4 regions of the Vibrio campbellii CAIM 519 genome follow, and region 2 is predicted to be linked to each of the others. Evidence: predicted binding sites of a transcription regulator. Region 2 holds the regulator's gene; each other region holds the start of a gene.
The links. The regulator CRP, encoded in region 2, controls carbon source genes, mostly activating them, when cyclic AMP is high. The targets are predictions, from matches to a motif close to TGTGANNNNNNTCACA.
Positions count from the first base shown of each region.

Region 1: a site for CRP is predicted at 5,959-5,974, ahead of deoD (purine-nucleoside phosphorylase). Genes of this name have one in related genera too.
Region 3: a site for CRP is predicted at 3,805-3,820, ahead of gltB (glutamate synthase large subunit). Genes of this name have one in related genera too.
Region 4: a site for CRP is predicted at 3,982-3,997, ahead of cdd (cytidine deaminase). Genes of this name have one in related genera too.

Region 1 covers NZ_CP015864.1:1,130,481-1,138,388, forward strand. The annotation lists gene A8140_RS21120 (DEAD/DEAH box helicase) at 1-881, opposite strand, end outside; gene A8140_RS21125 (Lpp/OprI family alanine-zipper lipoprotein) at 1,304-1,552, shown strand; gene A8140_RS21130 (L,D-transpeptidase family protein) at 1,579-2,505, opposite strand; gene phrB (deoxyribodipyrimidine photo-lyase) at 2,512-3,927, opposite strand; gene A8140_RS21140 (MerR family transcriptional regulator) at 3,952-4,755, opposite strand; gene A8140_RS21145 (YbgA family protein) at 4,745-5,695, opposite strand; gene deoD (purine-nucleoside phosphorylase) at 6,092-6,802, shown strand; gene A8140_RS21155 (hypothetical protein) at 6,871-7,908, shown strand, end outside.
Region 2 covers NZ_CP015863.1:3,029,326-3,037,233, reverse strand. The annotation lists gene A8140_RS14585 (DUF1338 domain-containing protein) at 1-564, shown strand, start outside; gene crp (cAMP-activated global transcriptional regulator CRP) at 769-1,401, opposite strand; gene A8140_RS14575 (phosphoribulokinase) at 1,641-2,510, opposite strand; gene A8140_RS14570 (YheU family protein) at 2,635-2,847, opposite strand; gene A8140_RS14565 (hydrolase) at 2,918-3,925, opposite strand; gene A8140_RS14560 (TIGR02444 family protein) at 4,026-4,505, opposite strand; gene A8140_RS14555 (ABC transporter ATP-binding protein) at 4,502-6,421, opposite strand; gene kefG (glutathione-regulated potassium-efflux system ancillary protein KefG) at 6,599-7,186, shown strand; gene kefB (glutathione-regulated potassium-efflux system protein KefB) at 7,170-7,908, shown strand, end outside.
Region 3 covers NZ_CP015863.1:563,357-571,264, forward strand. The annotation lists gene gltB (glutamate synthase large subunit) at 1-3,544, opposite strand, end outside; gene mnmL (tRNA modification radical SAM protein MnmL/YtqA) at 4,099-5,043, shown strand; gene A8140_RS02760 (sensor domain-containing diguanylate cyclase) at 5,094-6,839, shown strand; gene arcB (aerobic respiration two-component sensor histidine kinase ArcB) at 7,063-7,908, shown strand, end outside.
Region 4 covers NZ_CP015863.1:1,536,542-1,544,449, forward strand. The annotation lists gene A8140_RS07240 (thiopurine S-methyltransferase) at 107-757, shown strand; gene purT (formate-dependent phosphoribosylglycinamide formyltransferase) at 844-2,019, opposite strand; gene A8140_RS07250 (putative periplasmic lipoprotein) at 2,228-2,926, shown strand; gene cdd (cytidine deaminase) at 2,990-3,877, opposite strand; gene A8140_RS07260 (LrgB family protein) at 4,142-4,819, opposite strand; gene A8140_RS07265 (CidA/LrgA family protein) at 4,821-5,195, opposite strand; gene sbcB (exodeoxyribonuclease I) at 5,254-6,675, opposite strand; gene A8140_RS07275 (DUF1826 domain-containing protein) at 6,837-7,517, opposite strand; gene A8140_RS07280 (L-cystine transporter) at 7,745-7,908, opposite strand, start outside.

The DNA.
Region 1 (7,908 bases), on a different replicon from region 2:
CTCATGATGGTGTTACGTTGAGTCTGATTCAAGTTACCGCTTAGCGCGACCGCTTTAAGCTTATTCTCATTCAGCTTGTTCGTTAGACGCTCAGTGTCATCACGTGTCGCTGTAAAGATGATCACCTGACGGTATTCTGCTTCTTCAAGCACACGCTCCAGAATCGCTTCTTTGTGATCTAGGTGATCACACAAGTAGAATTTCTGAGTGATGTCTTTGTGTTCTTCGTTAGATACACCGATAGCGATACGCTTTGGCGCATTCAGCATCTCTGATGCAATGTCGTTCACTTCTGCGTGATCAAGTGTTGCTGAGAACATCAGAGTTTGACGACGACGGTGTTTCGCTGCTTTGTGAATACGACGAAGTTCTGGCGCAAAGCCCAGATCCAGCATACGGTCCGCTTCATCCAGAACTAATGTTTCCAAACCATCAAGGAATAGAGAACGATGTTCTAGGTGGTCGGCCAGACGTCCTGGCGTCGCAACGATGAATTTAGGGTAGCGACGTAGCGCTTTTACCTGATCGTTGAAGTTCTCACCACCCAGAATCAACGCTGCGTCGTAAGTCAGACCACCAAGCATTGAGCGAAGCTCGCCATATACCTGCTTTGCTAACTCACGCGTAGGCGCAAGAATAACCGCACGTGGGTCTTTTGCAGAAAACGACTTAGTCTTTAACGACTTGTGCAGCATTGGCAATACAAACGCCAAAGTCTTACCCGAACCCGTTTTCGAAGATGCCAATAGATCCTTGCCTGCAATCGCAACAGGAATCGCCTGCTGCTGAATGTCAGTCGCTTTTTTGAAATCGTAGTGTTTTAGGTTCTTCAACAATCGGTTGTCTAGGCCTAGATCTTTAAATTGCAAAGTATTCTCCAATAAATAATCAGCGTCTGAGCGCTTTTTCAGTGTCGTTTCCGCTCTAACGCAGCAAAAAATAAAAGCTCGGTATAATACCGCAAATCATAGGAGTATAGATAGAGATCACACAAACTAATTCCATTAGAAAAAATAAAGATTCATCTAAGAAACTTTCATTTGTGTAAATTTCGTCTAAATTATTGATATCAGGGAGTGGCAAAAGAGCTGCTGTACTACCTGATACTGGCGTTATCAGGTGAGTAATCGCTCACTTATGTAAGCTAAATGTTAGCGTCCGTATCAGGTACTCTATGAAATCCTTGGATTTCTTTGACTTTTGCTACATCATGTACTGATAGAATGTATTCACATTTAACACTATGACTATATGACACAAAACGTATAGCGTAGTACTTTCACTATAGGCAAGGAGTTCTAAAATGAACAAAACGTTGATCGCAGCTGCAGCAACTTCAGTACTTCTACTAGCAGGTTGTGCTTCTTCTGACGAAGCAGCAACAGCTACTAAACTAGACGAACTAAGCAACCAAGTTAGCCAACTAAGCCAAGACGTTCAGTCTCTACAATCTGACGTTCAAAAGTCTAACGACTCGGCTATGGCAGCTCAAGAAGAAGCTGCACGTGCTAACGAGCGTATCGACAACATCGCTCAGTCTTACACTAAGTAAGATGTGATTCCGCGCTTTAACGCTTGTTAAGGCGCGGTTATTTCTACTGGAACACCATTCTGCGCAGCAATCGCTGCTTTTGCTTTCGCATTCGTCATCCCATATTCATCAAGCCACCAATCCAACTCTTTCGGGATCTGTAGATGATCTTTCTCGCCATTACTGCGAGTCAATGGTTCATGCGCTTCAACAAACACACTGCGATCCGGTTCTAGCGTCACTTTTACAGGTTGATTGATGATTTTCACTTTTTCACCACGACGAACTTTGTCGAACAACCATTCGATATCGTTAGGATCCATACGAATACAGCCCGAACTAACGCGCATACCGATGCCAAAATCTTTGTTGGTACCGTGGATCAAGTACTCACCATGGCCATAGGCCAAGCGAAGTGCAAACATACCTAACGGGTTATCTGGACCTGCTGGTACTACTGCAGGCAAATCAATGCCCTTCGCTTTGTACTCTGCTCGAATCGAAGAAGGTGGTGTCCAAGTTGGGTTTGGGCGCTTTTGACTGATGCTCGTGGTCATTTCTGGCGTGTCGCGGCCAATACGACCAATCCCTACTGGAAAGATGTGTACTACGTTTTCTTTTGCTGGGAAGTAGTACAGACGCAATTCAGCCAAGTTGATGACAATGCCTTTGTGAGGGACATCAGGAAGGATAAGCTGAGTAGGAATCGTTAGTACGTGCCCTTCTTTTGGTAGAAAAGGGTCTACGCCTTTGTTGGCCGCCATTAACGCCAGCATGCCAACATCGTACTGCTTAGCAATGTTTGCCATGGTTTCGCCCTGTTCAACCACATGATTTTCCATGCGGCCTATGACACGAGCCCCATCCTCCGGTAATTCATACATCTTTGCGAATGACAAACCACTCACTAAAGACAACGATACAGACAACAGGGTTCGTTTAGCGATACTCATTGGACGCTTCTTGCTAGGCATCTCTCTCTATTCCTTGGCGTTTTTGAAGAGCCGTAAGGTTATCTCTCTTTCTACCTTGTGATCAACCATCGGCTTGTGATAATCCAGTAAATTAAAGCCGCTCCATAGCCATGGGTTGTGAATAAATTTGTTTGGTACCTGTTTGATTTCCGGCACCCAATAGCGAACAAATGCGCCATCAGAGTCAAATTTCTCACCCTGACTGATTGGATTAAAAATGCGGAAGTAAGGCTGCCCATCACATCCAGTAGACGCCGACCATTGCCAACCACCGTTGTTCGCAGCGAAGTCTCCATCCACCAACTTGCTCATAAAGTACGCCTCACCCCAACGCCAGTCGATGTGTAGGTCTTTGGTTAAGAAGCTTGCCACTATCATGCGTAGGCGGTTGTGCATCCAACCCGTCGTGTTTAGTTGGCGCATCGCAGCATCAACAATTGGGTACCCTGTTGTTCCAGTTTTCCAACGCTCGAACGCCGCCTCATCATAAGACCATTCAATCTTATCTTCCCAAGGAATGAAGCCTTTACCTTTCACCAGTTTTGGTTCAAACACTAATAAGTGTTGGTAAAATTCGCGCCAGATGATTTCACTTAGCCACGTCGCTTTCCCGTCCGTAAGGTCAGTATGTGGGTTCTCTGCATAAAGACGAGCAATACACTGTCTTGGCGACAGGGCACCAATGGCGAGATATGGAGACAATTGACTCGTACCATCAACAGAAGGAAGATCTCTTTTCTCTTGATAAGCATCGCTGCGCTCTCGCGCGAATTCTCGCAAGTGATGCACAATATCAATAGTTGAGTCGTACCATTGGTCACTGGATTCACGCGGGTAAGTGAAAGGTACGTCTGCATGGTAGCGATCGGCTTCAAGCGGCTGGATCACTTCTTGAGGAATCTCAGCTTGTGGTTGTGGTTTCGACACCATTGGCATTTGGAATTTCAACAACCAAGCGCGTTTGAATGGAGTGAATACCTTGAAATATTCACCTTGCTTGTTTAACACCGTGGTAGGCGCATGAACACATTTATCGTGGAAAGCTTCAAACGTGACTTGGCTTTTAGCTAAAACATCCGCTACTTCCCTGTCTAACGCTTGTTCGTTGACCTCATAATGGATGTTTGCCATCACGCTTTTCGCGTTTAACGATAATGCCCAATCTTTGATGACCCCTGTCACGTCAGAAAATTTGGGCACTTCTTTATATAGAAGCGGTATGTTGAGGTCTGCGAGTTCTTTATCGAGATGCACCAAGCGTCGCGCGATCAGGTCTGCCTGCATTGGCGCCATATTATGCTCTTGCCATTGTTCCGGTGTCGAAACAAAAGCAGCCACAACAGGTTGCCCCGTATCCAAGGCAGCCTTTAACGCTGTGTGGTCTAACGTTCTCAGATCACGTCGAAACCAAACCAGAATCATGTCCTCTCCTTATCTATTATTGGGCTAGTTAGCGAAATGAAGTTTCTCGATGACTTCAGAAAATTGAACTTGCTCAGGTGCTCGAGTTTGCAATGCGGTCAAAGCTTCCACCTGTTTGATCGGCAGAGCTTTGTTCGAGAAGAAATGCACTTGCTGATAACGAGCAAGTACATCATGCCCAATCAAACCAGACACATCTTCGACCTTGTCGATTAAGGTGATGTGGTAGCCTTGTTCACACAGTTTTGCAGCTTGAATCCAGCTCTCTGAGTCACGGGCTTGCTCGAAGCTCACCAGCAGACATTTCCCTTTAGACGCGGCTTTATTCTCTGAGTCCACCACTAGGGCGAGGCGAGTGATTAGACACGTTTGGAACAAACCAAGTTGCAATGAACGCAGCGAGACTTTCACTAGATCTAATGCTTCGAACACCGGATTGATCAGCTGTTCAATCACAATATTAAGTGGGTATTCTTTTAATACGTTAGACAGGAGCGTTTCCGTTTTGCCACGATTAAGCTCCGACAACGCTTTCAACATCACTTCAACTTCTTCCAAACGCTGGTTGTCTGTTGACACATCAACGTCTGAGTCTTGTCCTAGCAGTCCCTTCACTTTGCCGATAGCAACGCCCTTAGCCAACCAACCTTGAATCTCTCGTATTGTGTCCAAATCTTGCTGACGATATAGGCGATGCCCTTTTTCTGTTCTTTGGGGTTGAATCAAGTTATAGCGTCTTTGCCAAGCCCTCAGGGTGACGGGTTTTACGCCCGTCAACTCTGATATATCTCTAATTGCGTATAGTTTTTCTTCTTGGCTACAATCCATAACGAAGTCTCATCTCCTGTGGGTATGGTTCTAGATATTTCTGTTTTTGTAAGTACGCATCTGGGTACGCGTTGAGATAGTGCTTAATTAACGTTAGCGGCGCAAGCAGTGGTAATAACCCTGTGCGGTAGTCACTGATCACGGTTGCAAGTTCTGCTTTCTCGTCAGAAGTTAATGAGCGTTTGAAGTAGCCTTGTAAGTGCATCAACACATTGGTGTTATTTTTACGGCTAGCACGGTTTTGTAGTGCTTGCATCAAACCCAAGCGGTATTGGCTGTAAAACTCATCGATTTCATAGTTCGCTACATCAGCCACCAATCGACCAAGAGAACGGTACGACTCTGGGTGGTGCGCCATCAGCGTCAGCTTGTAGCGCGAGTGAAACTCGACAATCTTACCGCGGGTTGGCTCTCCACCCATTGACTCATAAAAGTCATTCAAACAATAAATACGCGTAATGAAGTTCTCTTTTAATACCGGATCGTTCAGGCGACCGTCTTCTTCTACTGGTAACCACGGCATTTTTTCCATTAACGTTTTGGTGTACAAACCAACACCTTCTTTTGCCGCATTGTTTTTGCTGTACACCTTTACACGTTCCATACCGCAAGTCGGCGACTTAGCGCAAACGATGTAACCGCACAGTTGCTCACCTTGTAGTTCGTTCACTTTATTTTCGGAATAAGCGAGCATGTTGTCTGTGTGGTCGTTGTCAGGATTTTTTGTCTCGACCAATGCAATACGTTCTTCATTGCTGACTAGGCGGATAGTCGGACGCGGCACAGACATGCCTACACCAACTTCAGGGCAAACTGGCACAAAGCTGAAGTAGCCGTCTAATTCCTTCGTTACGAAGTTGCTGATTTTATGTCCCGAATCGAAACGTACTCGTTCTCCAAGTACACAAGAGCTGATACCGACTTTGATTGAAGATTCCATAACGAAGCATCCTATACAAAATTTTTTGCTGTATAACTTATAGCAAGTCAATTAACATTGTACAAGAAAATAAACTGTACAATTTAATCGTTTTACTCATTCATATAGGATTTAGATCAGACGATTTGAAGAAAAAAATTTGAGGGCGATATAGGGGTTTTGTGCACGCAATAGACAAACTGCTCAAAAGCAAATCGATTGCCTTTTTGCTTTCAACAGATTTGGTTATCAACAGATTATTTAAACACTAGAACCGACCGTTTTGTGACTTAACTCTCAAGTCCCCTTGCCCTGTCCCGATATTATGGCCTCAACGAAAACGAACAAGTTCAACAGAATTGGTAATAGCATCTATAATTGACGCGTTTTACCTGAACAAAACTTTGGAGAGCACTTATGGCAACCCCACACATTAACGCACAACCAGGTGATTTCGCTGAAACAGTTCTAATGCCAGGCGACCCGTTGCGCGCTAAATACATCGCAGAAACGTTCCTAGAAGATGTGAAACAAGTTTGTGACGTTCGCAACATGTTCGGCTTTACTGGCACTTACAAAGGCAAAAAAGTTTCTGTAATGGGCCACGGTATGGGTATCCCATCAGCCTGTATCTACACACACGAGCTAATCGCTGAGTACGGCGTGAAAAACGTTATCCGTGTAGGTAGCTGTGGTGCAGTACGTGACGACGTGAAACTAATGGACGTTGTTATTGGCATGGGTGCATCTACAGACTCAAAAGTTAACCGTATCCGTTTCAACAACCACGACTTCGCAGCAATCGCTGACTACGGTCTTCTAGAAGAAGCGGTAAACCAAGCGCGTGCTCAAGAAGTTCCAGTAAAAGTTGGTAACGTATTCTCTGCAGACCTGTTCTACACACCAGAAGCAGACATCTTCGAGAAGATGGAAAAACTAGGCATCCTAGGTGTAGACATGGAAGCGGCTGGTATCTACGGCGTAGCTGCAGACCTAGGCGCGAAAGCACTAACTATCCTAACGGTTTCTGACCACATCATCCGTGGTGAAAAACTAAGCTCAGAAGAGCGTCAAAAGTCGTTCAACGACATGATGAAAGTTGCACTAGAAACAGCAATCAACATCTAAGAAACACCTAAGTATTAAATTGCAGCCGGAGCCTGACCGGCTGCACGAATTATCCCGAGGGGGCGATTGTGTCTAACGGCGAACTGCCAAGGGACGCAGATGGGTTACAACTCAACTTTTGTAAAACATTGGCGTGTGACAACTTTGGATTGAGTGATGCGAAGCGGTACGTTTTGCAGCATGCTAACCCTAAACGTCCGGCGATGGTATGCCGTGAATGTGGAGCTTTCCCCCCCTTACTTAATAACCGCGATGTAGTGAACGAACTTCATCGTCTGCGTCACGTTCATAGTGACGGGTTACCTGCTTGTCGTAATGATGATTGCGACAACTTCGGACTTTCTGTCCACACGCACAAACACCTCTATCACGCTTTCGGTTACAGTGGCGATCGCCAACGTTACCGCTGTAAAGTGTGTCAAAGTACCTTTGTCGATAAATGGTCTGGTGCCAACAAAAAGCTTCAATTCCAAGAGAATTTGATGGGCTTATTGTTTACTGGTTATTCCGTTCGAGAAATCTGCCGTAAACTCAGCATCAACCCAAAAACCTTTTACGACCATGTTGACCATATTGCTAGCCGTTGCCGCCGTAAATTGGCGACGATAGATGCTCGTTGGGTTAACCATGCAAAGCATTATGAACTGGCATCAAACTACGTCGCCCTGCAACCAAAAAGCAACAATGGCGTGTATTGGATTGCTTCGGGTGAAGCGCATTCAGGCTACATTCTGTGTCAGCATGTGAACTACTCTTCTGGTGATGAGCCAATCGCTGCTATGGATCACAACCCATACGATGAGGTGTCTCGTTTCGTTTCGCAAGAATACACTGCAGAAGCAAGCGAACCGCCACCAACGCCATCTAAGAAGCTACGTGAACGCATCGATCAGAAGTACCAAACTATCTTGGCCCGTTGCAACGTAGAAGACCCATTGGGGAACCTTTCTGTCTTCCACTACCCATCAAAAGGCGCATTGATTCGTCCGCCTTACACCTCTTATGCACACTACCTCCATGTGTTGGATATGTGTTGCCCTGAAAAGCGTGTTTCTATCTACATGCCTCAAGATCCCCTGCTCCGCTCTGCTGCGTTGAGCGTTTGT
Region 2 (7,908 bases):
CTGGTGGCAAAACATTTTGAGCACCCAGATCCGAAGCAGCCAAAGGTCTTCATCAGTGAATTGAAAGTGGATGAGTGCTCACCAGAGCTACAAGCCATCGTTCATAAACTGGCAGAGCAGGTTGATGCTTCTAAACTGACAGGCAGTGACTTCTTGTACGGCGGACGTTTGTGGGACCTAAGCTATGCTGACTTCCAAACTTTGGCGAAAGAGAGTGAATACGCTTCTTGGCTTGCAGCGCATGGTTACGGAGCGAACCACTTCACAGTGAGTGTGAATCAACTCAATCAGCATGAAGAAGTGAAGCAAGTGAACGACCACCTACGCACAGTAGGCTTTACCATCAACGAGAATGGCGGTGAAGTAAAAGGCACGCCAGAGGTACTACTAGAGCAATCGTCGACCATGGCAGACAAAGTGCCAGTGACCTTTACTGAAGGCGTTGAGGTGATTCCTGGAGGCTTCTACGAGTTTGCTAAGCGCTACCCAATGGATAACGGTGAGTTGTACCCAGGATTTGTGGCTGCATCGGCAGATAAGATCTTCGAGAGTACTAACGGGTAGAAAGAATCGAGAACGTGCTACGCACTGGAGATGCGGGAACGCTTTGCTTCGGGAGGTTTTTACTCTCAGAACCTTAGAGGGCTTAATCCCGAAGGACGAAGTCCGATTTCGGAACGCAGTGTTCCCGATTCTCGTCTCTTAAAAACAAAAAAGCCACCAAACTTACATTTGGTGGCTTTTAAATTTTTTAAACGTTAATCGAGATTAACGAGTCCCGTAAACAACGATAGTTTTACCGTGCGCAGAAATTAGGTTCTGCTCTTCTAGCATCTTCAAGATACGGCCTACTGTCTCACGAGAACAGCCAACAATTTGACCGATCTCTTGACGAGTGATCTTGATTTGCATGCCGTCTGGGTGCGTCATCGCATCTGGCTGTTTAGCAAGGTTCAGAAGAGTCTGAGCGATACGACCAGTTACGTCTAGGAACGCTAGGTCACCCACTTTTTGGCTAGTAACTTGTAGACGACGAGCCATTTGCGCAGAAAGGCGCATTAGGATGTCTGGGTTAACTTGGATAAGTTGACGGAATTTCTTGAAAGAAATCTCTGCCACTTCACAAGGAGATTTAGCGCGAACCCAAGCTGTACGCTCTTGGTCTTCTTCGAATAGACCAAGCTCACCAATGAAGTCGCCTTGGTTTAGGTAAGAAAGGATCATTTCCTTACCTTCTTCGTCTTTGATAAGAACCGCAACAGAACCTTTAACGATGTAGTACAAAGTCTCTGCTTTTTCGCCCGCGTGAATTAGCGTGCTCTTTGATGGGTACTTATGAATATGACAGTGTGAAAGAAACCACTCTAATGTTGGGTCGGTTTGAGGTTTACCTAGAACCATAATATCTCACTTCCTCTGCAGGGTACGCTTGCGCTATCCATATTTTAGCTAAGCCTGAATGGGCTTACTAGGATAAGAGCACTTTTTATATGCTGCAAGCTCTCTTGTGTTTCGGTTAGAAATAGTATCCTTTTTCGGAAACGATTTCTTGATTTTAATCGTGCCATGATTGAGATTTTGTAAGCAAAACTGTGCACATGATCACGGTATGAAAAGTAAACACTCAATTAACGAGGTTTTTAGCCAATTTTCCCAGTTTCGATGAGTTGCTGCAGGATCGGCCTCACTATGAGCTCCATTGCAAAGCTCATCTTACCGCCTGGAACCACAATGGTGTTATGGCGAGACATGAATGAGCCATCAATCATCGCCAGCAAATACGGGAAGTCGACATTCTTGATACCGCGTAGGCGGATCACCACGAAGCTTTCATCCAAACTAGGGATGCCTTTGGCGTTAAGTGGGTTGGAAGTATCAACGGTCGGTACACGCTGGAAGTTGATATGTGTGCGGGAAAATTGCGGGGTAATGTAGTTCAGATAATCGTCCATCGAGCGCACGATCGAATCCATTACCGCTTCTCTTGAGTGGCCACGATCGCGCGTGTCACGAACGAACTTTTGAATCCATTCCAAGTTCACGATTGGCACCATGCCAATCAGAAAGTCAACGTGACGCGCCACATTAACATCGCCATCCACCACGCCACCGTGTAAACCTTCGTAGAACAGTACATCGCTGTTTTCAGGCAGATCTTGCCAAGGTGTAAAGGTGCCCGGCATTTGGTTGTATGGAACGGCTTCATCAAAAGTGTGCAGATAGCGGCGCACGCTGCCGGTGCCATCTTCACCAAACTGACGAAAGAACTCTTCTAGGCCCGGAAAGTCATTGGCTTGTGGCCCAAAGTAGCTAATGTGTTTGCCTTGCTCACGCGCTTTACGGATTTCGACATCCATCTCTGGACGTGTAAAACGGTGGAAGCTGTCACCTTCAACCCACGCTGGTTTGACGTTCATCATATTGAACATCTTGCGGAAGGCTTCAGAAGTGGTGGTAGTACCGGCACCGGACGAACCAGTAACCGCAATGATTGGGTGTTTCGCTGACATGACAAACCTTGTCGAAAATTACTTACCTGTAAAGTGCAGCACGCGTATGCTGCACGGTCGATAACCCACTATAGCACGTAACAAGCCCTTGTCATCGAGTGGGATACGGTAAAATGTGAAGGGTCTAAAACTTTGCTTTTAGTTGGATATCAACCGTTTCATGAAGCTCAGAAAATACGATGACCGCTTCGCCTTTCTCTAATTGGGATTTGACCTGATCGATTTTACTCTGCAGTGAAACTTCAACTGAGCCGTAGTCGGTGCCTTCACGAAGAACGAATTCGCGGATCAGGTTTTCTAGTGTCTCTGGCGCAATGTCTTGCCATGGAATGATCATAAATACCTCAAACTTTTATGATGTTTAAGCGCGCCTCTTAGGTTGTTGATGTCTGGTGCGCCTAAGTAGTTTACTGTGTTCGCGGCACGGATACAGCAGAAAGGTACTCCGCAGCGATACTTTCATAGTAAGCCGGCAGGGCTTCTTCTAACCAGAACTTCGGCTTTAATGCGCTACCTGTTAGGAAGCCTACGTGACCACCATGTTCGTAAAGTCGGTAATCGATGTTGTCTGGCAATACGAATTTCGGGATCACTTCTTCGGTCATAAAGGGATCGTCTTTGGCGTGGATGATCAAGGTTGGCAAGGTGATCTGCTGCAGCTTGCTTAAGCCTGAACATTGATCGTAATAATCTTGCGCGTCCTTAAAGCCATGCAGAGGCGCGGTGATCAAGTCATCAAACTCATACAAGCGAGTGACGCGTTTGATCGAGTTGTACGACAGGGCTAACTCTCCGTGGATCAAATCGTGCTTCTGTAACGCATTGCGTTTGAGTGAGGAGAGCAAATAGCGTCGGTAAACTTTCGAGAAGCCTTGCTCAATACGATTTGCGCATGCTGCCAAGTTCAGTGGTGCAGAGACAATGGTCGCGGCACTTAAGATGGGATCGTTTTTGTACTCAGCCAAGTAGTTCGCCAACATGTTACCGCCAAGGGAAATACCGACCGCAACTTTAGGGTTGTTAGGGAATTGCTGATTGAGCTGCTCAAGAAAGAAGCGAGCATCCGTTACTTCGCCGGAGTGATAAGCGCGGGCTTTTTTGTTTGGCTTACCGCTGCACCCACGAAAGTGCATCATCACTGACAGCCAACCCGATTTAGAGAAGGCATTCATCAAACCATTCGCATACGGGCTATAGAAGCAGCCTTCCAAGCCATGAAAGAGGACGAAGATTGGTTTGATGTGAGCGGCTTCAGAACCTGGCTGCTGTGACCAGGCCAAATCAAGGAAGTCACCATCCGGTGTATCGAGTGTTTGCCAAACAGGCGTAAATAACGCTTTTTTGCGGATAAAGCGCGGCAATAGCGTCTGGAGATGCGGGTTCTTAATCCCGGCGGCTGCGAAAAATTGTGTCATACCTAACTGCTCTTGTATGGTCCTTCAATGTTCGCCGAAGAACTTATTAATATAATCCTTTATAGCTTTAGTATAGATATTTTACTGGTTTATGACTGATTTATGGATATTGAATGTTTGGAACTGGCATGGAGAATGCCTGTTGTAAATGTTCACCACCCAACTGGCGACAGTATCTCAGCGTCAGTGGTTCGCCGTCATTCTTGACTAATTTGAGTGAGTTGACGCAGTCGACTAGGTCGGACTGTTGCTGTTTTTCGAGCTGCAATTCGAACTGTAATGCTTCGCGATAAAGCGCGTCATTAACTTGTGATTTGAGGTGGCGACGAAGTTCACGGTAAGAGTGGAGCAGGGTTTCACTTCGACCAAGACAGCCTTGCACCAAGTGCCAGTCTTGCTCTTGGAAAATTACCTGCTGCTCATCGAGCCATCTGAGCAGCAGTAATAGGTTCACGTTACCGTGATAGTTATTTTGCAATGATAGGCACGCTTCCTTCACTTCTCGCACACCATAAAATTGCAGACTGAACTGCCAAAGGTGTTCTAGGGTAAGAGTGTATTCTGCGTGCTCGTTTGTCATTGATTAAACTCTAGTTCCATCTGCTCAAGTGTTTCTTGGGCAGACATCCATTCCATTTCTACTTCTTCAAGATCTGCTTTGCTAGAAGCTTGAAGCGCCAACACTTCGTTAAGTTTAGCTTTGTTTTCGGCTTCATACAGAGAGTTATCCGATAACTGTTCTTCTGCTTTCGTCAGTGCTTCGCCTAACTTATCCATTTTGTTTTCCAACTGTGTCAGCGTTTTGCGAATTGGTGCGGTCTGTTTACGAAATTCTGCTTCGCGTCGCTTTTGCTCTTTTTTTGCCGCTGCACTGTTGGCGTTATCTTTCACTGGCTGAGCTGCTTGTGCTTCTTTACGCTCGGCTTTTTGTTGCTCGGTCAACCACTTGTAGTAATCGTTCAAGTCACCGTCGAATGGTGCGACTTGGCGATCGTACACAAGGTACAAATCATCTGTGGTTGCACGCAATAGGTAGCGGTCGTGCGAAACAATCACCATGGCACCTTCGAATGTTTGCAGTGCCATGGTCAATGCTTGGCGCATGTCCAAATCCAAGTGGTTGGTCGGTTCATCGAGTAGCAACAGGTTCGGTTTCTGCCACACAATTAATGCCAATACCAAACGTGCTTTCTCACCACCAGAAAACGGTGCAACTTTCTCAAGCGCTTTATCACCTTGGAAACCAAAGCTACCTAGGTAATCACGTAGTTGCTGCTCGGTTTGATCCGGCGCGATTTGCATCATGTGCTGAAGCGGTGTTTCTTCTGGGTGCAGTGTTTCTAGTTGGTGCTGAGCGAAGTAACCGATCTTCACGCCTTGCGAGTAAGTCAGATCGCCGCCTTGTGCTTTGAGCTCACCAGACAGCAGTTTGATCAAGGTTGATTTACCTGCGCCGTTACGACCAAGTAGGCCAATACGGCTACCCGGCACTAGGTTAAGGCGGATCTTCTCTAGGATCAGGTTGTCACCGTAGCCTGCTGATACTTCATCCATCATCATGATTGGGTTTGGTAGCGCTGCAGGATCGCGGAACTGGAAACTAAATGGGTTATCGAACTGCGCTGGCAGTACCTTCTCCATACGCTCCAGCGCTTTAATACGGCTTTGTGCTTGGCGCGCTTTTGATGCTTTGTAACGGAAGCGGTCAATGTAGCTTTGCATGTGCGACATCTGTTTCTGTTGCTTCTCGAACATCGCCTGTTGCAGCACCATCTTTTGTGCGCGTTGGTTTTCGAATGACGAGTAGTTACCCGTGTATTCGTTCAACTGCTGGTTCTCGATGTGAATGATGCGACCAACGATCGGGTCCAAGAAGTCACGGTCGTGCGAGATCAGAATCAGCGTACCAGGGTAGTTTTGTAGCCAGCGCTCTAGCCACATTACCGCGTCCAAATCCAAGTGGTTGGTTGGTTCGTCGAGTAACAGTAGATCAGAACGACACAATAGCGCTTGAGCCAAGTTAAGGCGCATACGCCAACCACCCGAGAACTGAGTTAGGTTCCAGCTCATTTGCTCTTGGCTAAAGCCCAGACCATCAAGCAGCTCGGCAGCACGTGCGCGAATGCTGTAACCGCCAATGGTTTCAATCTTGCCGTGGATCTCCGCAACTAAGGTGCCGTTGTCTTTCTCTTCGGCGACAGCCAGTTGAGCTTCAAGATCGCGGAACTCACGATCACCATCAATCACGTATTCCAGTGCACTACGGTCGAGTGCTGGCGTTTCCTGTGCAACCCAAGCCAATTCCCAATGTTGAGGTTGGCTAAATGAGCCTGCATCAATCGACAGTTCATCTTTTAGTAGGGCAAACAGAGTTGATTTACCACAGCCGTTTTTACCAACCAGACCCACTTTGTCACCCGGATGAATGGTTGCAGATGCTTGGTCTAAAAGAGGTTTACCGCCACGCAGTAACTGAATATCAGAGAAGGTAATCATAGAGTTTTAATTCACTTTGCGCAGTGCGCGTTTCTTGGTCGTTGATCTCGCGGTGAATAGTAGGGGTATTGGCGGGAAAAGTCGATCTCTGCGCTTTAATTGCATTATGCTATACAAAAAAGTATAACAAGCTGATAACGATAATTTTCCCTGAGAAATCAACACAAGGACGACCATTTGGCTGTTGCTACGCCCATTCCTCCGAGGGTTCTGGTTATTTATGCTCACCCAGAACCGCAAAACTCCATTGCCAACCAAGTGATGATTAAAAAAATCGAATCACTGGGTCATGTCACCGTGCACGATCTTTATGGCGCGTACCCTGATTTCTTTATTGATGTGAACTACGAACACGATCTGCTGATGACGCACGATGTGATTGTTTTTCATCATCCTCTCTATATGTATTCCTGTCCCGCACTGTTGAAAGAGTGGATGGACCGTGTGTTGGGCAAAGGCTTTGCATTTGGTGATGGTAGCGCATTAGCGGGTAAGTACTGGCGCAGTGTAATCACTACTGGCGGTAAAGAGGATGCGTTCAGCCCGATGGGGTACAACAAATACCCGTTGGAACAAATCCTCCAGCCGTTCGAACTGACCGCGGCTTTGTGTCAGATGCATTGGATTGAACCTTTAGTGCTGTACTGGTCGCGCAATGTATCGGATATCGAACGTTATCAGCATGCTGAACAATATCGTCAATGGCTGAACAACCCCCTGAGAGATTGGGATGAGCAAGGAGGTCAACATGGCGATAACCAGTGAGTTTCTTCAAAGTAGTGTGGTATTCCTTTCTGCTGCCGTTATTGCGGTGCCGATTGCCCAGCGGCTGGGTCTGGGGTCTGTGCTTGGCTACCTGATTGCAGGTGTTCTAATTGGCCCTTGGGGGCTGGGGTTGATCAGCGATGTGGACGCGATTCTGCATTTCGCCGAACTTGGGGTGGTGTTGCTGCTGTTCTTAATTGGTTTGGAACTGAACCCTAAAAAGTTATGGCAGATGCGCGGACCCATCCTCGGTCTGGGTGGCGCCCAAGTTATTGTTACCACGGCGGTGATAGGCAGCATTGTCAGCCTGTTTGGGTTGAGCATGCAAGTGAGCTTAGTGATCGGTATGGGTTTGGCTCTCTCGTCCACCGCGATTGCACTAAAAGTGATCGAAGAGCAGGGGCAAGCCGGCACGGAAACCGGACAATCTGGTTTCGCTGTGTTGCTGTTCCAAGATATTGCCGTCATCCCGATGCTCGCCATGTTGCCATTACTCGCTGGTGGTCAAAGCGGCGGTGATTGGTTAGATGCTATTTGGGTGTTAGGCAGTGTGGCTGCGTTATTAGTTGGCGGTCATTTCCTCTTGCGTCCTCTGTTCCGTTTTGTGGTGATGAGTGGCGTGCGAGAACTCTTCACCGTTGCTGCCCTCTTAGTCGTACTTGGCATTTCTGTTGCGATGCAAAAGCTGGGGTTGTCGATGGCACTCGGTACTTTCTTAGCGG
Region 3 (7,908 bases), 790 kb from region 2:
CCATGATTTCACGCAGACCTTGTGCCATGTATTGGAAGAAGGTGACGACGTCTTCTACGCGACCATCAAAGCGCTCACGAAGCGTCTTGTTTTGAGTTGCGATACCAACAGGACAGGTGTTCTTATGACACTTACGCATCATGATACAACCTTCAACCACCAATGCTGCGGTTGCCACGCCCCATTCTTCTGCACCAAGTAGTGTTGCCACTGCAAGGTCGCGAGGTGTCTTCATCTGACCATCCGCTTGAACCACGATACGGTTACGTAGACCGTTCTTCAGTAGCGTTTGGTGCGTTTCTGCCAAGCCAAGTTCCCAAGGAAGACCGGTATGACGGATTGAAGACATTGGGGATGCACCTGTACCACCGTCGAAACCTGCGATAAGTACAACGTCCGCTTTCGCTTTCGCTACACCAGAAGCGATCGTACCTACGCCAGCTTCCGATACCAGCTTAACGTTTACACGACCCGCGCGGTTCGCGTTCTTCAAGTCGTAGATCAGCTGAGCCAAATCTTCGATTGAGTAGATATCGTGGTGTGGCGGTGGCGAGATAAGGCCAACGCCCGGAGTCGAGTGACGTGTTGCACCGATCCAGTCATCTACTTTATCGCCTGGTAGCTGACCACCTTCACCTGGCTTCGCACCTTGAGCCATTTTGATTTGCAGCTCTTCAGCGTTAGTTAGGTAGTAAGAGGTTACGCCGAAACGACCTGAAGCCACCTGCTTGATTGCAGAGCGTTCCCAATCGCCGTTCTCTTTGCGCTCGAAACGCATTGGGTCTTCACCACCTTCACCAGAGTTCGATTTTGCGCCAAGACGGTTCATCGCAACAGCCAGTGTGGAGTGTGCTTCGTAAGAAATAGAACCGAATGACATTGCACCTGTCGCGAAGCGTTTCACGATGCTTTCAATTGGCTCGACTTCGTCGATAGAGATAGAACCAGCAGGGTTCTTAATGAACTCAAGTTGACTACGCAGAGTTACCGCGTTGTCGCCTTGCTTATCTACAGCAGTCGCGTATTGCTTGAACTGATCGTAGTTCTTGTTGCGCGTAGACTCTTGCAGTAGAGAAATAGTTTCTGGGTTGAATAGGTGCTTCTCACCACGCTGTTTCCATTGGTAAACACCACCAACATCCAGCATTTGAATTGGGATTTCGCGTTGTGGGTAACCGATGCGGTGACGGATCAGTACTTCTTTGGCGATATCATCAAGGGTGAGACCCTGGATACGAGAAACTGTACCTGTGAAGTATTTGTCGACCACTGATTTGTGGATGCCCAAGGCTTCGAAGATTTGCGCACCGTGGTACGACTGTAGCGTAGAGATACCCATCTTCGAGAAGATCTTCAGAAGACCGCCATTGATCGCTTTACGGTAGTTGTTGAACAGATCGCGAGGGTTCGCTTCTGGATCTAGCTTCTTAGTGCGTTGCAGTTCGATAATGGTTTCGATAACCAAATATGGGTTCACCGCGTTTGCACCGTAACCAAGTAGCGTTGCAAAGTGGTGTGTTTCACGCGCGTCACCGGTTTCAACCACGATGTCACACTTCGCACGTAGACCTTTACGGATCAAGTGGTGGTGCACTGCGCCAACTGCCAGCATTGCTGGGATCGCCGCGTGGTTTGAGTTCACTGCACGGTCAGTTAGTAGGATGATTGAGTAACCATCGATAACCGCGTCTTCTGCGTATTGGCATATACGCTTTAGTGCACGCTCAAGCTTGCCTTGATCTTCATTGGCTTGGAACACGATATCTAGCGTCTTCGCTTGTAGGTGCTCATTGTCGATCGCACGCAGCTTTTCAAGCTCAGAGTTCGCCAGAACAGGCGATTCCAATTCGACTTTCTGACAGTGAAGTGGTGTTTCAGTCAGAAGGTTTTGGTCTTTACCCAAGTAAGTGTTCAGCGACATAACCATACGCTCACGGATCGGGTCGATCGGTGGGTTAGTTACCTGTGCAAACAGCTGCTTGAAGTAGTTTGAAAGATGCTGAGATTGATGAGAGAGAACCGCAAGCGGCCAGTCGGCACCCATTGCTGATAATGGCTCTTTTGCGTCATTCGCCATTGGAACGATGATTTCGTTCACTTCTTCAGTGCTCACACCGAAAGCTTGTTGACGGTGTAGCAAACGCTCTGGAGAAGGTTGGCTGAACTGGTTGCTCGCATCTGGTAGCTTCTTCAAGCTCAGTAGGTTTTCTTCTACCCACTTCTCGTAAGGCTGCGCTGTTGCGATGGTGTCTTTCACTTCTTCATCAGAGATGATGCGACCTTGTTCTAAGTCTGCAACGAAGATACGACCTGGCTGTAGACGACCGCGGAACTCTACGTTCTCTGGCTCAATATCCACGACACCAGATTCAGATGCCATCACTAGGAAGTTATCTTTGGTCACTGTGTAGCGAGAAGGGCGCAGACCGTTACGGTCTAGTGTCGCGCCAACTTGAACACCATCAGTAAAACATACTGAAGCAGGACCATCCCATGGTTCCATGATGTTCGCGTGGTACTGATAGAACGCACGACGCTTAGGATCCATGTTTTTGTTTTCTTGCCATGCTTCCGGGATCATCATCATCAATGCATGTGGCAGGCTGCGACCAGAAAGAACTAGGAGCTCAAGTGCCATGTCAAAGTTAGATGAATCCGAGCTGCCTTCCTGACAGATTGGAAGAAGCATGTCGATTTCAGCCTGAGTAAACAGGTCTGATTCTAGAATTGCTTCACGGGCTTTCATCCAGTTCAAGTTACCGCGAACTGTATTGATTTCACCGTTGTGGGCAATGTAACGGAAAGGCTGTGCAAGACGCCATTTTGGGAAGGTATTGGTAGAGAAACGAGAGTGTACCAGTGCCAGTGCAGTCACCATGGTTGGGTTTTGCAGATCAAGGAAGTACTGAGGTACTTGCTCGGTCGTTAACTGACCTTTGTACACCAATGTCTTGTAAGACATGGAGTTAATGTAGAAGTCGTCACCAATGTTCGAAACGCTTTCTAGGCAAACACGTACAGTGTAGTTACGAAGTACGTACAGTTTGCGCTCTAGTTCTTCAGGTGTGATGCCAGGGCCACCAGAGATAAACACATGCTCAAACTGAGGCTCTGTGCTTAGTGGGTCTGCACCGATCATGGAGTTGTCGGTTGGCAATACACGGTAGCCGATAACTTCAAGATCTAGACGCTGTGCGTTACGTTCTAGAATGTCACGGCATTGTTCGCGTTTGTATTCGTCTTTCGGGAAAAGAACGACACCAACACCATACTTTTCAAACGAAGGCAGTTTAACGCCTAACTTAACGGCTTCTTCTAATAGGAATTCATGAGGTTTTTGTAGCAAGATACCCGCACCGTCACCGCTGCACGGGTCACAACCTTGACCACCACGGTGTTCCATGCGAGCCAGCATATCCAATGCTTGAGTCACTACTTCATGAGATTTACGGTTTTTAAGGTGAGCAACAAAACCGATACCACAAGCGTCATGCTCCAGCTCCGGAGTGTACAGGCCCTGTGAATTTTGCTCTCTATCTACCATAGATACATCCTTCCAGTTCAATGTCGACGCAAGAATCCCGGACAGATCTCGACTGCCTTAGGTGCGCTCTTTGCGTCTTGTCCTTTATATTTATGATTCGCCACTGGCCGAGGTTGGCCAGTCTTGATTCCTTTCCGTATCTCGCAGGAAAAATTTTGCGAGAAAAACAATCCTTGGTGATATCCCTTTATTTATTGCCACAATTAAGTGACTTATATAGGTGGGAGCGGGATATCGCCGACAATTCCCGCAGTTATTGTTGTAATAAAAGTCACAAAAAAAACGGGGTTGTGTAAGTATCCTACAATTTTGTTACTTGAGAATGCAACGAAAAGTCGCTTTTGTGACCCAATTTTTTCGTTTAAATATTCACTTTTTGTTTAACATTTGCGCAACATTGCGGGTTTTGAGTTGGTTTTATGCAGTTTTATTGATTTCACACCGCTACCTGTTTGTTTGAATTGACTAGAATTATTTGTTTTTTCTTGCAGGGATGTAATTTATTTACATGAATCGTAGTGAGATTTATTACGGTTTACTATTGGTGAGAATCTATGCAGTTACATGAGTTGGTCAATACACTAGGCCAAGATCTTCAGCGTCGTTACGGCGAAAAAGTCCATAAGCTGACTTTACATGGTGGCTTTAGCTGCCCGAACCGCGACGGCACGATTGGCCGAGGTGGTTGTACATTTTGTAATGTGGCTTCGTTTGCTGACGAAGAAGTGCAGATCAAAAGCATTCACGCTCAATTGAAAGATCGCGCTGGAGAGATCCATCGAGCGAAGAAGTATCTGGCTTATTTTCAGGCATACACAAGTACCTATGCAGAAGTACAAGTTCTTAAAAACATGTACGAAGAAGCTCTCAAAGCGGCTGATATCGTCGGCCTTTGTGTGGGTACTCGTCCTGATTGCGTTCCTGATGCGGTATTAGATCTGCTTTCGGATTACGTGAATCAAGGCTATGAGATTTGGCTAGAGCTAGGTCTTCAAACGGCCAACAATGACACCCTCAAGCGTATCAACCGTGGTCATGATTTTGAGTGCTACGCAGAAATCACCAAGCGTGCTCGTGCACTTGGTATCAAAGTGTGTACTCACCTGATCGTTGGTTTGCCGAAAGAGACACGCGACGACAATGTTGAGACACTGTGTAAAGTGCTCGAAGTCGGTACTGACGGCATTAAGCTTCACGGTCTACATATTGTCGAAGGCAGTACTATGGCAAAAGCGTGGCGTGCTGGAAAGCTAGAAGCGCCTGAGCTTGAAGAGTATGTGGCTATCGCCAGTGAAATGATCCGCATGACGCCAAAAGAGGTGATTTATCATCGTGTTTCTTCTGCGGCGCGTCGTCCAACCTTGCTATCACCACTGTGGTGTGAGAACCGTTGGCTCGCGATGACCGAAATTGGTCGCGCATTGGACCGAGAGGGCGCACAAGGTAGCTTAACTGGTGATGCTTTCATCTATAGCAAACCAGAATTAAGGGCAGAATGATCGATTAAGAACTGTTATATTTCTCCCGATTTGCTTTAAAGGTCGGAAAAATGGATCAGTTACTCAATTGGCTCTGGGATGGGCAGGGCGACTACGGATTTGTGGTCCTGCTCTCTGTGGTATGTGTAATCACTGTTACGCTGATTTATCTGCGATTTCAATCCGCTTTAAAACACCTCGTTACTGACTCTCCATTCCCCGTACTTGTACTCGACGCAAGTCATGGTCAATTACTGCTTTCTAACGATCCTGCGATGCAGTTACTTGGCATCCGCGCACTAGGTTCTGGCTTTCTTTATCCTGCCTCTTTTCACACTGAAGATCTGGTGGCGCTACTCGATAGCTTTTCTAGCCGCCACTTCCGCCATCAATTATTTGATTGGCGATTATCTGAAACAGAAAACTTCAAAGTTGAACTGTCTGGGAAAAAGAGTGTGCTGCGTGGTCATCGTGTCTGGATTATCTACGCTCAACCTTACCAAGCAACACTTCAAGAGCAGCAGAAAGAGCTAGAAAAATTAGGCATTGCTCGCTCTGCGATCGATTCTCTATCTGAGTTGATTTGCTTACAAGATCAGCAGGGCAAAGTGTTAACAACTAACCGAGCGTTTGACCTTTTCTGGGAGGGGCGGAGAGAAGAAGCTTGCTCTGCAAACATTAGCCCGATCGCGACAAGAAAAAGTGAGCGTCGTTGGACGACAGATCCTCAAGGGCGAAGTTGTTTGCTTGAGGTTAATCAGAGCTCGTTAGTCTCTCAAAGTGGAGAGATGATCGGCACCTTGTCTATCAGCCATGATGTCACCGAATGGCATAAGATGCAGCAGAACCTGCGTGATGAGATGGAACGTCGTAAAGATACCGAAGTCGCTTTGGCACAGCGCGATACCATCTTACAAACCATTCTGGATGCCAGTCCGGACTCGATCGGTATCTTCAATGAAAACATGGTTTACCAAGCTTGTAATAAACCCTTTGTTAACGCTCTCGGCATTTCCGATGTGGGAGATTTGATTGGTAAGCGCCTGCAAGATGTCATTCCTGAGGATATCTATATCCGCTTAGAAGCGAGTGACCTACAGGCTTTACAACAAACTCAGCCAATTCGATACATCGATAAGGTGAGCAGCACCGATGGTTACTACACATGGTTTGATGTGGTGAAATCGCCGTTCAAAGATAAAGCCTCTGGCACCAATGGCGTGTTGATCATGGCACGTGATATTTCAGAGCGTTATCTTGCTGAACAGAAACTTGAAGAAGCGAATTTAGAACTAGAGAAACTCAGCTTCTCAGACAGCTTAACTCAAGTGGCCAACCGTCGTCGTTTTGATGAGCAACTGCATACCCTTTGGTACCACCATATTCGTGAGAAGTTACCACTGACAATCATGCTATGTGATATCGACTTCTTCAAAGACTACAACGATTGTTACGGCCATCAGCAAGGTGATGAAGCCTTAGTGAAGGTGGCTGCGGTATTCCAACAAGTCGCGAGCCGATCTTCTGACTGCGTGGCGCGTTACGGTGGTGAAGAGTTCGCTTTCATTCTGCCTAATACGACGACGGAGGGGGCGTTGAAAGTCGCACAGCGCATCCATGAGCAAATTCACGAACTGGCGGTCGAACATCGCAGTTCAAATACATCGGACCGACTGACAGTCAGTATCGGTTTTGTCGCTTATGTTCCTCATCATGGTGATGAGCCAGAAATGGGCGTTGCAATGGCAGATAGCGCGCTTTACCAAGCCAAGGCTGATGGCCGTGATTGCACCAGTGTTCATCCAAGTTCTTATTAACGCTTTGTGACCGCTTGCTCTAAGTTGAGAGTAGGCAGTTTAAATCACCGTATTAAACACGTTAAACTGCAAGCACATAGGATGAGGCGTTGATGAGCCCTGAAACACCGCTACTCCATCCGTGTGTCTTTCAAATATGTAAATCGTTGTTGCTCCTTCGCTCAGCGGTTTCGCTTTTCATTTTGTCAGGGTTCGATATCTAGCTTGTTCCGTGGAGTAGTGAATGAAGCCCATGAAAAATCTCGCCCAGTACTATGTTGACCTATTGGTCAAGCTGGGGATTGTCCGTTTCTCGATATTGCTGGCGCTGGCGTTGGTGGCATTGGCTGTTGTGGTGCAAGTGGGGATTACCTTAGCGCTGAAAGGCAATGTCGACGATATTGATATTGTCCGTTCAGTGTTCTTTGGTTTGTTGATCACCCCTTGGGCTGTGTACTTCCTGTCTGTGGTGGTCGATCAACTAGAAGAGTCACGTCAAAGACTAACCAAGTTGGTGTCTAAGCTTAAAGACATGCGTTCTCGTGACCAAGAGCTGAACTTCCAGCTACAGCAGAACATTGAGAAGCTCAACCAAGAGATTGAAGAGCGCATTAAAGCAGAAGAAGCTCGCGAAGAAGCGATGCAAGATCTTGAGAACGAAGTGTTCCAACGTGAACGCACTCAGCTTGAGCTTGCCGAGCGTACGGCACTATTGCGTTCTTTTATCGACGCATCCCCAGACTTGATTTACTACCGTAACGCTGACGGTGTTTTCTCTGGCTGTAACCGCGCGATGGAAGAGCTAACTGGTAAGAAAGAGCATCAGTTAGTCGGCTTGAGCCCGTGGGATGTCTACAGCAAAGAAGTGGCGGAGCATATCGTCGATACCGACCAAAAAGTTTTTGCCGACAATCAAGCCATTACTTATGAACAATGGCTGGAATACCCTGACGGACGTAAGCATTACTTTGAACTGCGCAAGGTGCCGTTCTACAGCAAAGATGGCCGCCATCTTGGTCTGGTTGGTTTCGGTCGTGATATCACTGAGCGTAAACGCCACGAAGAATCACTAGAAAAAGCCAGCCGTGAC
Region 4 (7,908 bases), 1.5 Mb from region 2:
AACCAAAGATGAACAGCATAGACAAATTTGAAAAAATCATTAGTCTTAGCCCACAAAAGCAAAGCACAAAGCTCGAATCCACAATCAGCCGACAAGTAGAAGTAAAATGAGAGATCAAGAATTTTGGCACAACAAATGGGCGAGTAACCAAATTGGTTTCCACCTTGATGATGTGAACCCACTGTTACCAGCATTTTGGCAGTATACGAACCCGAAGCGTGAAGATACGGTCTTGGTACCTTTATGTGGAAAGTCAGAAGACCTAATTTGGCTTGCAACGAAACACGATGAAGTACAAGGCGTTGAGCTAAGTTTGATTGCTGTACGTGCTTTTTTTGCAGAGCACTTCTACACACCGACCGTAACGCCAGTCAATGGTATGCACGAGTTGTATCAGTTCGATGAGTTGTCAATTTATACCGGTGATTTCTTTACGGCGCCGGTTTCTAAAGCCGATATCATTTATGACCGCGCAGCACTCGTTGCATTGCCGAAAGAGATGCGAGAAGAATACGCAAATCGCGTTAAGCAACTATTGAACCCTGGCGGACGCATTTTACTTGTGACGCTCAATTACCCACAAGATGAGATGTCAGGCCCTCCGTTTAGTGTGCCAGTCGAGGAGATTGAACAGTTGTTTGAGGGCTACAAGGTGACTTGTTTGAATGTCGATCAAGCTGACGAGAATCATCCGAAAATCGCTAAGAAAGGGCTCAGCCGCTTCTCTGAGGAAGTGTATTTAATCGAGAGCAAGTAACGGTTTCTAACGGTTTCGTGCCTACACAAAGAAAAAGCGCAGCCAATTGAGCTGCGCTTTTGTTTCTCTTGAGTGAAGCTGCGGAACTAGTAAATGATTTGCACTTTAGAAGCGCTGTTCACCGCATCTTCAATCGAATCTTCAATCGTCTTACGGCGCGTTAAAACAACGCCCAAGCGACGGCGACCATCAATTTCAGGCTTACCAAACAACCGAACTTGAGTTTGTGGCTGAGCCATTGCTTTGGAAAGATTATCAAATCGGATATCAGTTGATGTACCTTGCCCTAAAATTACCGCTGATGCTGATGGTCCATACTGAACAATATTGTTGATCGGCATACCTGTAAATGCATGTACATGAAGCGTAAACTCAGACATTTCTTGAGATATCATGGTTACCATACCGGTATCGTGTGGACGAGGGGATACTTCGTTGAAAATGACCTTATCGCCTTTAACAAACAGTTCCACACCAAAGATGCCGTAGCCACCTAGTGCATTCACAACTTTCTCTGCCGTGTATTCAGCTGCTTTGATGGCGTTTTCTGACATGGCTTGTGGCTGCCATGATTCACGGTAATCTCCGTCTTCTTGGCGGTGCCCAATCGGGGCGCAGAAATGTACGCCATCAACGGCGCGTACCGTTAGCAGTGTGATTTCGTAATCGAAGTCAATAAATCCTTCAACAATCACGCGTCCAGCTCCTGTGCGGCCGCCTTCTTGCGCGTATTCCCAAGCTGTCTGAACATCTTCTTCTGTTTTGATCACGCTTTGGCCTTTGCCAGAGGAGCTCATGACTGGTTTAACGACACATGGAATACCAACATGCTCAACAGCGGCTTTAAAGTCTTCAAAACTATCAGCAAACTGATAAGGGGAAGTGTTTAGAGCTAATTCTTCAGCAGCAAGGCGGCGAATGCCTTCACGGTTCATCGTCAATTTAGTCGCTTTTGCTGTGGGAACAACGTTCAAGCCTTTTTCCTCTAATTCGACTAATTTATCTGTCGCGATAGCTTCAATTTCAGGAACCACGTAAGCAGGTTGTTCTTTATTAATGATCTCTTCCAGTGCCTGACCATCAAGCATGTCGATGACGTAGCTACGATGGGCCACTTGCATCGCAGGCGCATTGGCATAACGGTCGCACGCGATCACTTCTAAACCAAGACGTTGGCATTCAATTGCCACTTCTTTACCAAGCTCACCAGAGCCTAAAAGTAATACACGGGTAGCATGAGTGCTTGTAGCAGTACCGAACATAGTGTTCCCTTACAAAATAAAGTGATGAAACCGAATTTGCAGGGGATCATACTGAATTTTAAAAATGATGCAAACGTTTGCGTCATCGCTGAGCATCTTAGGTTGTAATAATTACTATGTAATGAATCAAAATTAGTGATTCTTTGTGTTGAGAATATATTTCATATTGATAGATTTCATCGCTTCTATAAAAAGGAGCAGTAAAATAATGAAATATATAAGAATTATCGGTTGTGCTATTGCAGTAATGCTTTTGTCTGGGTGTGTCTCTCGAAAAGCGATGGACATTCCGTCAGACTTTTGGCAAACCGGGGGAGACAAAAATATCGCTGTTGCGTTTGTTCAGCCACCAGAAATGTATGCGCATCGTGCAGGCGGTGAAGGCCTATTGGACATGGCTATCAACGAAATGGTGACTGATAGCGTTGAATCTCATATTCAATCACTAACGCATGATAAGTTTGAAGTAGGTAAGTCCAAGGTTGCGCAGTTGATTGAGAGCCGCGGAAGCCACAGTGTGATTCTCCCAGAGTATTATGAAGCGACCGACGAACATAAACTGCCGAAAGATAAACGCAAAAAAGGTTACTTCGATTACGATGTTTCTGTCGTCAAGGAGCAGTATCAAGCTACACACCTACTTGTTATCCAAACCATGGCGGCGGGCACACTGCGTGACTACTACGGATTTATCCCTCTTTCGTCGCCTCGTGGCTATGTGAATGCAGAAGTTACGCTTGTTGATCTGAGTAACAATAAGATCGTAATGGAGCATCAAATCCTAGAAGAAGTTTTGTTGCCAGAAGACGTTGATTGGGATGATCCAGAGAACCAATACCCGGAAATTACGAAGGTTGTAAATTTGGCGTTGGAAAGAGCGGCAAATCGACTAACGGAACTATTGTAATAAAACGTTGTTGGAACAAAAAAGAGCCCATTGGGCTCTTTTTTGTTAAGCAAAGCTTATAAATTAAACGTTAACAAAGCTCACTGGAATATCAGGATTTAGTGCTTCTAGCGTCGATTGAGTATCAGCTAGGTGGCTGATCTTACCTTGTGAGTTTTCAACTAACGCAGCAGCTTTGATGTCTTCAAACTTCTCACCAGCCATCAGGATTTGAATTAATGCAACCTGCAGTGGTGGAAGGCTAGGGTTGAATGCGGCGTTTTCTGCGTACGCGCCTTGGAATACAAGGCCACTGTTCATCTCAAGCGCAATACCACTCAAGTTGTTTGTGTATGGCGCGTGGCTAATGTTCATCGCATTGACGGCTTTTTGAATTAAAGCATCGTCTTCATCACAAACAAACTCGTGCTTCACCTCAGCCATAAGACCAGACTCAATACCTAGATCCGCCGGACCAAACGCTTCCGGAAGGTAGTGATGAAGTGACTTTTCTTCACGTTCTGGTAACTGGATCTTTAATTCTTTTGCTGTGCTTAGCTCGTTCATGAACTGACGGCAGTGGCCGCAAGGGCTGTAGTTGATAGTGATGTCTTTCACACCATGCTCGCCTTTCATCCAAGCATGGCTGATGGCGCACTGCTCAGCATGAACGGTTTGACCTAGCTGAACACCGAAAAACTCCATATTCGCGCCAAAGTAAAGACGACCGGAAAGGCCACGAACAATCGCACCGACATAGAATTCAGAGATTGGAGCGTAAGAAAACGCTGCGGCAAAAGGAAGTAGAGCAACACGAAGCTCTTTGTCTGAAAGGTTGGTCGCGTTCAGCAGTTCACCAAACTGTTGTTCAGAAATAGTGGCATCAAAATCGTCAGCTAAAACGATAGGAGCAAGATGTGTTGAAAGTGCTTCAGGAGCGCTTGCTAGCGCCTGTTCAATGCGACTTTTCATGTTGAATCCTTGTTATTGCATGGACAGTTATTCTATGTGAAAGATGGAAATATTCTGTGCTTTTGATCACGTTAATGTGTGTAATGATGATTTACGTTACATAATTAGAGTGAGCTCACACATGTATTCGATTTCACGACGATTTAACGTTATCTCTGTCCCACTAATAACTATATCAATGGATATTCATATTGCGAATTTTCTGGAAGAGGTTTTGGCTTGCTCACTTTAGATTAAGACTAAGGGGGGCAAGCCAGTCACTTTTTATTGGTATAACCAAACGGCTAGAGCAAAGAAGCTTGGCGCAAGAATAGAAGTGATGATGCCACAAAGCACCAAAGCAAGAGATGAGAAAGCGGCGTCGCCCGGTTGTTTCTCAGCACAGGTTGCTGTGCCGAGTGCATGCGAAACCGTGCCCATTGTCAGGCCACGAGCGATAGGGTGTTTAATGCCGATAAGGTTAAAGATTGGGTAAGCCAAAATCGCCCCGAATAAACCAACAATAAGCACTAGAATGGCGGCAACTGCGGCTTCACCACCTAAGTGGCTAGAGATTTCCATCGCAATAGGCGTTGTCACTGATTTGCCCACTAAGCTCGCAACGAGGCTGATGTCGGCTTTGAACGCAACAGCAATAAGTGTTGCCGTTAGCATCGACATCACGCTGCCCAAAGAGCAAGCCAGTGCGATAATGCGCCAATTGGCTTTTATTTGTGGCAATTGCTCATAGAGCGGATACGCTAGCGCAACAACTGCGGGTTGAAGCAAGAAGCTAATGTACTCGTTGTCGGCGTAGTAGGTTTCAAACGGCACTTTCAAAAAGGTGAGTAGAGGGATCAATACAGCAATGCTGATTAAAAGCGGGTTCGCGATTGGGTTGTTAACCTTAATTGCGATTTGACGCGCGGCAAGGAAAACCACAATAGTGACAAGTAACCACATATCAATGTTTCTCCTTGAGTAAGTAATCCAAGAACCAAGCCAAGCTGATCAATACAATCAGCGACCCTCCGACTGCACTTGCAATAATAGGCAGCGCGTTCGCCAACAACATATCAAAGTGCTGCATCAAACCAACGCTGATTGGGACGAACAGTAGGATCATGTAGCGAATGAAAAGTGTTGCGCCAGGCTTAACCCATTCGACTTTTACCAAGCCAAGAGTCATTGAGAAAAACAGCACAAGCATACCGATGACACTTCCAGGAACAGAAACGCCAGTGAGGTTTTGAATAGTGTTGCCGATGCCAAGTGCTCCCATTATGAGTGCGAGGGAAATGAGCAAATGGACCAGCTGTAGTAATCGATCTTTTATCATTTTGACAGTATATAAAACAACAAGCACACCCGGAGGTGCGCTTGAACAAGGTAAGAAATTAGGAGGCTAAGCTCTCTACATAACGATAGACAGATTTTAGTATTGCTATCTTCTTTTCGTCACTTTCATGTTCGTGAACTAAGTTTTCTAAGTTCAGCATGTACTCTTCAATCTGGCTTTCGAACACTTCGCGACAATGTTGTGCCCAGCGTCTTTGTTCTTGTTCATCCAAGGTGCCAGCATAGTGACGAGCACGGTAACGGAATAACAACGGCTTGATACGTTTGTCATCAAACTCAATATCCAGCGCAGCCAGATTATTCGGATCCGTTTCACGAATGATGTCCATCGCCGCGCGGTCAGCTGGTGAGAAGAAGCCGTCATAAAGCTGTGTATCCACGTCGTCGCTCTTTTCGAATTCACGCTCAATAGAGAATAGACTAATTAGTTTTTCGCGGATTTCTGGGTGTTGGCGTAACAAAGCTAAATTGCTTAAACATTTCTGACGATCGATACCAATAACTTCCGCATTTTCCGCAGTCAGGGTCTTAGCAGGCGCGAGGATAGGGCACTTGTTCAGGTGCACGAGCTTAACGGGTACAGGCAGCAGGTCACCCAATTCGTCACGCTTGGTGTACAAACGTTCTTTCAACTCTTCTGCTGAAAGTTCTAAGATCGGCTGAGGATCCTTCGCCAAGTCAATCGTAATGACAGCGTTATTGTTGGTTGGGTGCCAAGCCACAGGCACAATCCAACTGGTGTATTGGCATTCGCGTCCCAACATGCCCGACACGTGCATCAACGGCGTCATGTTAACAATATCGACTAACTCGTTCAGTTTGCGTTTGTTACGCATCGAGAAAAAGTAATCAAACAGTTTTGGTTGAGCGGCCTTCACTTTCTTCGCCATCTCAATCGTTGCAACCACGTCTGCCATCGCATCGTGGGCATTGCTGTGTTCAATACCATTTGCTACGGATAAATGCTCAAGTTTGAAACTTGTAAAGCCTTCATCATTTTCTGGCCATTCTACGCCCTCTGGGCGAAGAGCATGACACGCACGCATTACATCGAGTAAATCCCAGCGTGAGTTACCGTTTTGCCAGCTCCACGCATAAGGATCGATAAAGTTGCGGTAACAGGTGTAACGTGTGACTTCGTCATCGAAGCGAATACTGTTGTAGCCAAGACTAGTGGTATTTGGCTTAGAAAGCTCTGCGTGGATCTTAGCGATAAATTCAGGTTCAGGTAGGCCTTCTTGCATCGCTTTTTGTGGCGTAATACCAGTGATTAAAGCGGCGTCTGGTGAAGGAAGGTAATCAGCGGGCGGACGACAGTACATGACCAAAGGTTCACCAATGATATTGAAGTTTTCATCAGTACGAACGCCAGCGAATTGGCTTGGACGATCTTTGGCTGGACTTGTTCCCCAAGTCTCGTAATCAAAAAAGAAAAAAGTGGGCTGATTATCTTGGTGCATTCTGCTTACCGTCTACGGAACCTATAGAGGTATTAGACCATTCAACGCTTTGACTCGCAACGAAAGATGCAAGGTGACGTTGTGAAAATGAAAAAGCCGAACGGTAATCTTCGGCTTGATGTTTTGTGTTTGATTAATGTTTGGGCAATTGCTGATTTTTATTAGCCAAAATCGAGAGTAAGTAGTAAACGAGTTTCACTCGATTGGATGTTAGGCGAGCGATGTACCAAGCCTTTATTTTCATTGCCAATCCAACGTTCACCTTTTAGTAGGGCGACGTCACCGACAGAAAGGTGTTGGATGTCATTCTCTGCGTTGTAAAGCCCCGATTCCGCATCCGGTAGCCCATTGCTACCACGTCCAAGCTTTGAGCGGTCTATAGCATTGTTGGCTAACCATTGTGTGGCGGTTCCATGGTACGTCGTTACCAATCGGCAAGGCACTTGGTCAACGTGAAAGCGAGGACACATCGCGCTATTGAGTGTCGCTAGGCGCAGTCCTGCGTCTTCTAACTCGAATAAATAGCAAAACATGTCGACCAACTCCGCGATATTTCTAAGTAGTAACTCTGGGGCATTTCCGTCAGTTGCGTATTGCAACGTTTCATAAGCACTTTCAGGAGAAACATTCAGCGATTTATTGAAGTTAGGGTGTGAGGTGATGAACTGATTCGTGGCATCGACAAGCGGTTGATCGAATTGTCGTTGCCAGATAGCGATGTTGATATCTTCCTGATAAATGTCCGCTAATACCGTAGGTTCTCTTCTTGAGCTGAAACACGGCATTTGTTGTCCATTGGCTAAGATTTCAATTAAGTTGGGTTCGGTTAAAGTTGAAGTCATGTCATAACCTCCAGTGTTATTCGAATACAATTTGTAATTGTTGGAATGTTATATCATAACAATTGATTTGAACACACTGATTCGTCGTGCAAGTCACGACAAGATTGCTAAGTGTTTGAAAGTTAAGAGTGCGAATTGAATGATGGCCCATTTAACTGAGCTCAAAAAAACAAAAAAGCCGATGGTAAAACATCGGCTTTGTAAGGCAGTTGACTATTGGGAAGTAATTACGCTTTCTGTTCTTCCAACGTAGTTTCGCTATTGGTCGACTTTAACACGCGGCTGGTAATGGTGCCGGCTGTCATAGCGCCAGAGACATTCAATGCGGTACGCGCCATATCGATCAATGGTTCGATAGAGATAAGCAGTGCTGCAATTGTCACAGGCAAGC